Regions from separate parts of the Bacillus haynesii genome, predicted to be linked through region 3. Evidence: riboswitches for the same ligand, from Rfam matches in the RefSeq annotation. Region 3 holds a riboswitch; each other region holds the start of a gene.
The links. Region 3 has a riboswitch for thiamine pyrophosphate ahead of tenA (thiaminase II). Riboswitches for the same ligand answer to the same signal wherever they lie in the genome.

Region 1 (3,279 bases), 1.5 Mb from region 3:
TCTGAAAATGCCAGCTTTAATATCCCTCCGTCATGCCTTCTGATATCAATGCCGCTTATGTCTTTCAATTCGCCCGTCAGCCGCTGATAGGCTTTTTGGCTGGCTCTGGCGAATTCGAAAAAGGTACCGGGTTTATCGCATTCCGCATGGGCGCCGAGCATACCCGCAGCTGCACTCGTCGCTTTTTTGCCGACTTCCCTGCTTTCAAACACGGCCGTTTTTTTTCCCGCTTTTGCAAGATGATAAGCGATGGATGTCCCGATGATGCCTCCGCCGATCACGATCGTATCATAGCGCTTTCTCATATGAATCTCCCTTCGCGAGACAGGCAAGCCGCGCGGCCGCCTCATCCGGTCTGTCATGGGAAAAGATCCCCGACATCACGGCGATGCCGTCTGCCATTTTGACTTCCGCCAGACGTTGTTCGGTAATGCCTCCGATCGCAATGACCGGAATGCGGACAGCCGCCTTTACTTCAGCCAGGCTCGCAGTCCCTCTTCCTTTCCGGCCCTTTTTACAGTCCGTTTCAAAAATGTGGCCGAACAGCACGTAATCTGCACCTTCAGTTTCAGCCCGAACCGCTTCTTCTGGTGAATGTACGGACTTTCCGATTTTCAAATGCGGAAAACGGCTCCTCACACTTTTGACGGAAAATCCGTGTGAAGGCAGCTGAACCCGGTGAATGTGATGAAACAAAGCGATATCCACCCTGTCGTTGATGATGAGCTTCCGCTTATCAACGCCTTCTTCGGCCAGGCGTTCGATTAAGCTCGATATTTCGCTTACTTTTTTTGACCTTTCCCTGATGTGGATAAAGTCAACGGCATCTTGAATCGAAATGATTTTTGCTGCAAGCTCTTCCACAGAGTGCTTGTCATCGGTGATCGCGTGCAGATGCAAGCTGATCCACCCCGCTTTTTGACCAGCTTTCTTTTTGATAGGCCATATCCCAGAACCGGTATTCGTAGAAGCTGGAGATGACAAAGTTCTCCTTCATCTTCGCGCGCGTTTTCTCATCGGCGTTTTCAGCCAGCTCATCGAAGCGGTTGATCTGTTCCGTCACAGATTTTTTAAACCAGTCTCCTCCGTATGTCGCGATCCATTCCTGATAAATCGCGTTGTCAGGCCTGCACGTTTTCAGCGTTTCGCCGACGTCATAATAAAGCCAATAGCAAGGAAGCAACGCAGCCAGTATTTCCGCAAAACTGCCGCTGACGACAGAACGGTACATATGCGATGTGTACGCATACGCTGTCGGCGACGGCTGAAACGACTCCAGCTCTTCCTTTGTGATTCCCAATAGATCGGTGAATTTCCTGTGAAGCGACATCTCGGCTTCATATGTGCCTTTCGCGTGTTCGGCCATCCGGCTTGTCGTATATAGATCGTGAGCATATGCCGCTCCAAAGGATTGGACTTTGGCAAAGTGGGTCAAATAGTAGGAATCCTGCATGACATAGTATTTAAATCGGTCAACCGGAAGTGTGCCGTCTCCAATTCCTTTAATAAACGGATGGACAAAACTGCCTTCCCACCATGTTGCAGCGCTGTTTCGGCATTCTTCTGAAAACTTCATTTCGAGGCTCCTCCTTCGATTCTGAACATAAAAAAACCACTTTCCCGCAAGGAAAGTGGTTTGGAATTTGCATATATACATACTCAAATACCGTGCCACTTCCCTACGCAGGTTTGAACCTGTTCAGGTTATGAGGGTCTAAAAGTCACACTTTTATCTCAGCCCTTATCAAGGACTCCCCTAGTGGAAAACATTTCTTGTTCATTCAGTTTATACTTTTATCTTATCACGAATTGCAAAATGGTCAAGCGTCAGTCTCCAAGCGTTTTTTTCAATTCCGCAATATATTCGCGCGAACCGGTGGCGATCAGCCTGTCACCCATTTGCAGCCTTGTATCCCCGTGGGGCACGATGCTGTCAACCCCGCGGAAAATCCTGACGAAGATGACATCTCCCGTAAACGGAAACTCCCTTAACAGGACACCGTCAAATCGCTCATTGCTCATATTGATCTGATACAGCGACGCATCCTGGTTCGTCAAGAGTTTCATAACGCCAGGCGCCTCGATAAGCGCGCGCAGCAGCGTTTTCGTAGAAAGCAGAATGGAGAATGTATCAATTCCGTTTTCTTTCAGCCTGGATTCAGCGTCTGGAGAATCTGCGCTGGCGATAATTCTTGCGACTTTCTGCTCCTTCGCATAAAGGGCGATCCCTGTATTGCGCTCTTCGCTGCCCGTGGCCACGACGAGTATATCCGTTTGAAAAACACCGAATGCTTGAAGCGTCTCATATTCATAATCAGGCAAAACTTCAACATCAAACACCGGATCCGCCAGCTTTTCTTCCTTCTTTTCCTGCCGGACATGCAGGATTCTGACGTGATAATCTTCTGGAGAAAGTTCGAGCGTAACCGGCAGCGTCATTTGATTCGCGCCGATAAAGGTGATCGTCTTTTTCTCTTTTTCGCTTTCCGTTTTCGGCATTAATTTTTTAAAGCCGGTCGGTGTGATGATACATGTAATGACAGCCACCAAAATCAGCGCGCCGGACATCTGCGCGTCAATGACGCCGATGCGCTCGCCGATCGTTGTCGCCGCGATCACCAGAGAAAGCGTGGAAGTCAGGAGAAAACCGGAAGCCAGCACGGTTTTCATGTCATACCACTTTTTCAAAAACAGCACCGGAACGACTTTGCTGATTAACAGAGCCACAAACAGAAGCGGGATCATCACTAAAATTTTCGGATTGCCAAACAGCGACCAAATGTCCAATTTGACGCCTGTCATGACAAAGAAGATCGGGATGAGGAACCCGTAGCCGAATGAATCAAGCTGCTGAACGAGCTCTTTGTTCGGCGAAAGCAGCGAAACAAGCACCCCGGCTAAAAACGCGCCGAGAATGTTTTCTGCACCGAGCGACTCGGAAAGCGCCACGAGTACGATGATCAGCGTAAATATCGCCCTTGTGCCGATCTGGATCGTGCCTTTTGACAGCACTTCGACAAAAGGCCGCTTTTTAAATACCCTTCCGAAAAGGTATAAAACGACGCCTGCGGCAAATAAGATCATTAGCAGCCACATATTGCTGTTTTCGTCGCCGTAGATTGAGGCGAACACCGCAAGCAGTATCATCGTGACAAGATCGGCAATCACGGCGACAAGCAAAATAATCTGGCCGATATTCGTCTTCATGAGCCGCTCTTCCTTCAGCGTCGGAACGACAACCCCAAGCGAAATTGTCGAAATGATCAGCGTCATTAAAAA
Region 2 (3,279 bases), 860 kb from region 3:
TTTTGGATGTATTGCTGACGCCTGAAATGATCGGATCTGATTTAATTCATGACACAGGGTCAAAAGTGAAGCAAACCAAAACGGCTGTCAAACATGATACACAGAAATCTCATGTGAAAAAGACGGTTAAAGGTGCAAAGCTTCCAAAAACGGCCGGGCATTACGCGGAATGGTCGATCTTTGGCGCCGTTCTGATGGTTGGCGGATTCTTCATGGTCAGAAGGCTTCGCAAAGCGGCTTAACATTTCACTTCCCATTCTAAGTATGTTTAGAATGGGAAGTTTTTATAAGGAGTGAAAGGAAATTAAGGCACATCGAAAAAAGATCATCTGGCTCATAGCCATTGCGATGGTTGCATGCGGCGCTTATTTTACAACAACGAATGTGTTCAAGCTGATGCACGGCTATGCTCTTTTTTCATTTCAGCAGATGAAAGAAGAGGAAAAGCCTGAAAAACCTCCGATTCAGACGACGAAAAAAGAAAAGACGGTCATTGATCAAACTTTTGAAACCGGGGAGAAAATCGGTGATCTTGTTATTCCGAAAATCAATGCAAGGCTTCCGATATATCATGGGACAGATGAAGACGAGCTGCAAAAAGGTGTAGGCCATTACGCAGGATCCGTTCTGCCTGGAGAAGATGACAACTCGGTTTTATCAGGCCATCGGGATACGGTTTTCAGAAAACTCGGCCGAGTGGGGAAAGGCGATCAGTTAATCGTTGAAGCTTCCTATGGAACTTTTACATACAAAGTGAAAAAGGTCCGAATCGTGGATGCGGATGACCGGACGGTGATTGTACCGAAGCCGAGAGCGACATTGACGGTTTCCACCTGCTATCCTTTTGACTTTATCGGTTCAGCGCCGGAGCGGTATATATTGGTCGCAGATTTGATGAAAACATAAAAAAACAGCGGAGTCTCAGGCGAGTCCGCTGTTTTTTTATGTTATCTCATGTTTGATCTGTTTTCCAAGAGTCTTGGCGCGGTTAGCAGCAGTAAGCAAAGGACGATTGTGCAGACAATGAAAGACGGAAGCATATATGTTCCATTATATACTAATGAATAAATCCATACCGGAGTGCCTTCAGGCGCATAGTTTCCAAAAAAGACAGCGCCGCTGATGACATGTGCGAGAAATTTCAGTCCGCTTCCAAGAAAGACGGCCAGCGTAACATAGGAAATGATCTTTCCTTTTTGTTTCTCGATTGAAGCATTTCTGATCGATCCGGCAAAAAAGCCGCCGATTCCCGCCGCCGTAGGCGCGATAAAGTAATCAAGAAGAAGCTGCAGAGGATGATAAACGTAATATCCTCCAGTGACAAACTGAAGCAATCCGGCTAAAAACCCGGTTGCCAGCCCTGCCTTCAGCCCCCATCTAAAGGAGATCAGGAAGATCGGAATCATCATGATGGCGATTGAACCGCCTTGAGGCATTTTTAAAAACATTCCGGACACCATATCAAGTATAAGTGCTATTGCTGTCATAATCGCAATTTCAATCAGCTGTACAAGTTGTTTAGATTGATTCATCATAACCCTCACTTTTTGATGAACAAAGGGATACCGGACTTCTTTCCCAATAAAAAAAGCAATGCGGGGAAGGAGTAGGAAAGTTTTCCACGCACTGCTTTGGATGCAATTAGAAATGACTTTGCCACATCCCTACGCCAGCGTTAACTAACAGGTTCAAAGGGTCAGAACGGTCGTTCACTCTCAGCCTGGAGGCTCCCCTTGTGGTCATCAAGTTATTTAGTTATATTCTACTATACTAAAAAAAGAAACGGACGACAAGCTAATTGTTCGAAAATTTTTGCTAAAACCCTCCAATATGTAGCAATGCAAACATCTTTTCCTTTATAATAGAACTTATTCATACGTACAAGATGCAGTAAAGGGTTGATCTGATGAGTGAACTCCCGAAATACAGCATGGTGAAAAATAAAATTAAATCGTGGATATATGAAGGCAAAGTGAAGCCGGGCGAAAAAATCCATTCGGAAAACGAATTGATGAAAATATTTAATGTGAGCAGGCATACGATCCGGCAAGCGATCGGCGACCTTGTTCATGAAGGGCTTTTATACAGAGAGCAGGGCTCAGGGACGTATTGCTCTCACCGCCTTCAACTTTCTGAAAAAGGAAGGGAAAGAAATAAGATGATCGGGGTCATCGCGACTTACCTTTCGGATTACATTTTTCCTTCTATTATAAGAGGAATCGAATCTTCGCTGTCGAGTGCAGGATATACATTGGTCGTCGCGAGCACCAATAATGACATTGAAAAAGAAAAACAGTGCCTTGTGAATATGCTTGACAAAAAAATTGATGGGTTGATTGTGGAGCCGACGAAAACCGGAAGCTTTAATCCGAATTTAAATTACTATCTGACGCTTGAACAGCACCATATACCGTATTTGATGATCAACCAATTTTATCAGGAGTTAAATCCGCCCCATTTCATTTTGGATGATGAACACGGCGGTTTTATCGCCACAGAGCATTTGATTAAGCTCGGCCATGAAAAATTGTTCGGTTTTTTTAAACAGGACGATATGCAGGGCGTCAACAGGATGAAAGGATTTATCAGGGCTTTCAGAGAAAACGGCTTGTCGTTTTATCCGGAAATGGTCGTGACTTACACGACAGAGAATAAAAAAGAAAAAACGATAGCTGAAGCAAGGAAGCGGCTTTCTTCGACAGACCGCCCAACTGCCATATTCTGCTATAATGACGAGATAGCGCTTATGGTGTTGGATGTCGTGAGGGAATTCGGTTTAAAAGTACCGGAAGATATATCGATTGTCGGATATGACGACTCACACTTGAGCGAGGCATCTGAAGTAAAGCTGACATCAGTCACCCATCCGAAAATGAAGATGGGGATTGAGGCGGCAAAATGGATGATTGCCAAAGTTGAGGGACGCAACACGGACCAGCTTGAGCATTCTACCGTCTACAAACCTGAACTGGTTGTCAGACATTCGACCGCTAAGCTGAAAAGGTAGGCTGAACAGCTTTTTCCACACAAGTGATTCAAGTGAAGGCTGATAGCGGAGAGTTTAATGTCATCTTCGCAGCTTCGGATCATGTTCAGCTGTTAAAGACCGCTGTATATCTTTTATATAGAAGAAAACAGTAAGAAGGAATAAATTGCGTAAATTGCCGGCTGCTCCAGCTGCTCATGAATCACCTGAGTCCAATTCATTTTGATTATTATTTTTTTAAAAAAGCTATTGTGCAAAACGAAAATAGATGTTATATTAGTATCCGCCCCTAA
Region 3 (3,279 bases):
GCGGGCAGCTGAATGTGTTCGAGCTGATGAAAAGCATGATTGAAGCCGGCGCCGCAGGGGTTCACTTTGAAGATCAGCTGTCGTCTGAGAAAAAGTGCGGGCATTTGGGCGGAAAAGTGCTGCTTCCGACGCAAACGGCGGTGCGTAATTTGATTGCCGCGCGCCTCGCCGCAGACGTGATGGGAGTCCCGACTATTCTTATTGCCCGCACGGACGCGAATGCGGCCGACCTGATCACAAGCGACGTCGATTCATATGATGCGCCGTTTTTGACGGGAGAGCGAACAGCGGAAGGGTTCTTCAAAACAAAGCCGGGCCTTGATCAGGCGATTGCCAGAGGCTTGGCGTATGCACCGTATGCCGATTTGATCTGGTGTGAAACGTCTGAGCCGAATATTGAAGAAGCCCGCCGGTTTGCACAGGCGATCCATGAAAAATTCCCGGGCAAACTGCTCGCCTACAACTGTTCCCCTTCGTTCAACTGGAAGGCCAAACTGGATGACAACACGATCTTGAACTTCCAGAAACAGCTCAGTGAAATGGGCTATAAATTTCAATTTGTCACACTGGCAGGCTTCCACGCCTTAAATCACGGCATGTTTGAATTGGCCCGCCAATATAAGCACCGCGGAATGGCGGCGTACTCTGATCTGCAGCAGGCCGAGTTTGCCAGCGAAGTCCACGGCTATACGGCGACAAGGCATCAGCGCGAAGTCGGAACGAGCTACTTTGATGAAGTCGCCCAGGTTGTGACAGGTGGGACTTCATCAACCACTGCACTGAAGGGGTCAACTGAAGCGGAACAGTTTCAATCATAAAAACGTGAAAAAGCCGCCCGTCATTGGGCGGCTTGCTTGTTGTCTATCAAGTTAGCAATTGACATCATTGGAAGGGGCGGTAAAAGGGTTTTCCCTAATAACAGTCAGTGTCTGATGATTCTTGTTGTTTCTTTTGGCCGGCCGGTTGTCTTTGCTGAAAGAATAGAACAAATACACAGCCATTGTCAAAATCAAGATAAACATCATCATAAATATCCCCTCCAAATTTTTTTGTCTTCACTATATTAGACGAACAAGCTCGGAAAATGTTTCAGAAAATTAACATTTTTCCATAAATATTTTTGATCGCTGCATCTTCTGTATGAAACCCGGCGGTTCTATACAACAATAAACTGAAAAAACTTAGGTTGACATGATAACCATTGATGTGTAGAGTAAAAGTTAATGTAATAGGAAGTCCACTAGGGGAGCCGTAAGCCGGCTGAGACAAGAAGCGATCTTGGACCCTTTGAACCTGATCTAGTTCATACTAGCGTAGGGAAGTGGAGCCGGTGTCTTTATGATTTCATCATACCAAGGCCGCTCCATTTTGGGGCGGCTTTTTTGTATATAAAGCCGCTTGTCCCCCTGTGCCTTCCTTATAAAACCGATTGCTAAGGAGGCTATCTACATGAGTTTTTCCGCAGAACTTCGCCGCGAGGCAGACCCTATTTTTGAAGCCATTTTTGAGCATCCGTTTGTATTGGGGCTGGCGTCCGGGAGGCTGAAAAAGGAGCAGCTTATTCATTATGTAAAGCAAGATTACGAGTATTTGAACGCCTTTATTCAAATCTACGGAATTGCGATTTCCAAGTATCAAAACCGAAAAGACATGGAGATGTTTCATGAGCAGATTTCGTTTGTATTAAACAGCGAAGTGCATCCGCACAACAACCTGTGCCGGGCCGCGGGGGTGGAGTATGAATCTCTGCAGGGCTATCCGCTTGCGCCTTCTGCCCATCATTATATCCGCCATATGCTGACGGCGGCGCACGAAGGTACGCTGGGAGAGATATTAGCCGTCTTGCTGCCTTGTCCGTGGACATATTGGGAGATCGGAAAAAAACTGATGATAGATGTTCAGCCTGATCCATCCCATCCATTTTATGACTGGATCTGTTTTTACGGAAACAGAACCGATTCAATCACGACAAAGTTTTGCGCTCGCCTGGATGAATGGGCCGAAACAGCGGGAAAGGCTGAAAAAGAAAAAATGAAGGAGCTCTTTTTGCAAAGCTGTCAGCTTGAATACGGGTTTTGGGAGATGGCTTATACGGTTGAAGATTGGCCTGTTGAAATGGAGGCGGTGAGACGATGAATTGGAGCATGAAAGAAGTCGTCATGACAGTCATCTTGTCCGTTGCATGCGGCGTCATTTATTTAGGGTGGTCCACCTTGTGGATCCCTGTTTCAGCTATTGTCGGGCCCGTCGGAGCGAACTTTATGTTCGGCATTTGGGTGATCGCCAGCCCGATTGTCGCTTATATCATCCGTAAACCGGGTGCGGCGCTGATTGCCGAGACGGCAGCTGCTGCGGTCGAACTGCTGACCGGCAGCCACTTTGGGTTGTCAGCATTATTAATCGGTGTGTTCCAGGGAGCCGGTGCGGAAATCGCGTTTGCGATTTTTCGCTATAAACGTTATAACTTGTTTACCCTTATGCTTTCCGGTGCGCTTGCCGCGGTCGGGAGCATGACATACAGCCTGATGGCGAACGGTTTTGCCTACTATACGACGCAAACGCTGATCTTGACGCTTATCATCCAAATCATCAGCGGCATTGTACTCGGCGGCTGGCTGGCAAAAGCCGTTGTCGAAGCGCTTGCGAAAACAGGAGTCCTGAACCAGTATGAGATCATGAAGGAACACAGGAAGAAGGATGATGCCGATGCGTTCATTTCTCGGATGCAATAACCTTTCCGTCCGTTTTTATCATCGTCCTGAACCTGTCTTGGACCGGGTCTCGCTGTCGATTGGGCAGGGAGAAAAAGTGCTGATACTCGGGCCGAGCGGAAGCGGCAAATCAACGCTGTTGTCCGTGCTTTCCGGCATTATTCCTGAACATATCGAAGCTGAAGTCAGCGGCGAAGTCAACCGCAGAAAGAGCGCCGGTGTTATGTTTCAGGACCCGGATTCACAGTTCTGCATGCTTCATGTCAATGAGGAAATCGCTTTTAGCCTTGAAAACCGGTCCGTCCCCCCAAAAGATATGGACGGTATCATCTCGGAGCTGATGGAGCTGGTCGGATTAAAGATAGATCAGAAAACGCCGATCGAAACCTTGTCAGGCGGTATGAAGCAGAGGCTGGCATTAGCGTGCCTGCTCGCTTTGGAGCCTGAAGTGCTGTTTTTTGATGAGCCGACGGCGCAGCTGGACCCGGCCAGCCGGAAAGACATCTTTGCCTTGCTGCGTGACGTTTCCCGAAAAAACGGACAGACGATGGTGTTCGTCGAACACGTG

Region 1: another riboswitch for thiamine pyrophosphate. It lies ahead of tenA (thiaminase II); the one in region 3 lies ahead of tenA (thiaminase II).
Region 2: another riboswitch for thiamine pyrophosphate. It lies ahead of thiT (energy-coupled thiamine transporter ThiT); the one in region 3 lies ahead of tenA (thiaminase II).

The regions. Positions count from the first base shown of each region.
Region 1 is NZ_CP059494.1:1,748,334-1,751,612, forward strand. Features, by position in the region: gene thiO (glycine oxidase ThiO) at 1-305, opposite strand, end outside; gene tenI (thiazole tautomerase TenI) at 289-900, opposite strand; gene tenA (thiaminase II) at 875-1,576, opposite strand; TPP riboswitch at 1,660-1,768, opposite strand; gene H2R00_RS08725 (monovalent cation:proton antiporter family protein) at 1,828-3,279, opposite strand, start outside.
Region 2 is NZ_CP059494.1:4,073,982-4,077,260, forward strand. Features, by position in the region: gene H2R00_RS20200 (processed acidic surface protein) at 1-242, shown strand, start outside; gene H2R00_RS20205 (class D sortase, LPxTATN-specific) at 349-906, shown strand; gene thiT (energy-coupled thiamine transporter ThiT) at 948-1,532, opposite strand; TPP riboswitch at 1,645-1,744, opposite strand; gene H2R00_RS20215 (GntR family transcriptional regulator) at 1,907-3,007, shown strand.
Region 3 is NZ_CP059494.1:3,211,154-3,214,432, forward strand. Features, by position in the region: gene aceA (isocitrate lyase) at 1-818, shown strand, start outside; gene H2R00_RS15910 (hypothetical protein) at 870-1,028, opposite strand; TPP riboswitch at 1,233-1,337, shown strand; gene tenA (thiaminase II) at 1,450-2,136, shown strand; gene H2R00_RS15920 (ECF transporter S component) at 2,133-2,732, shown strand; gene H2R00_RS15925 (ABC transporter ATP-binding protein) at 2,707-3,279, shown strand, end outside.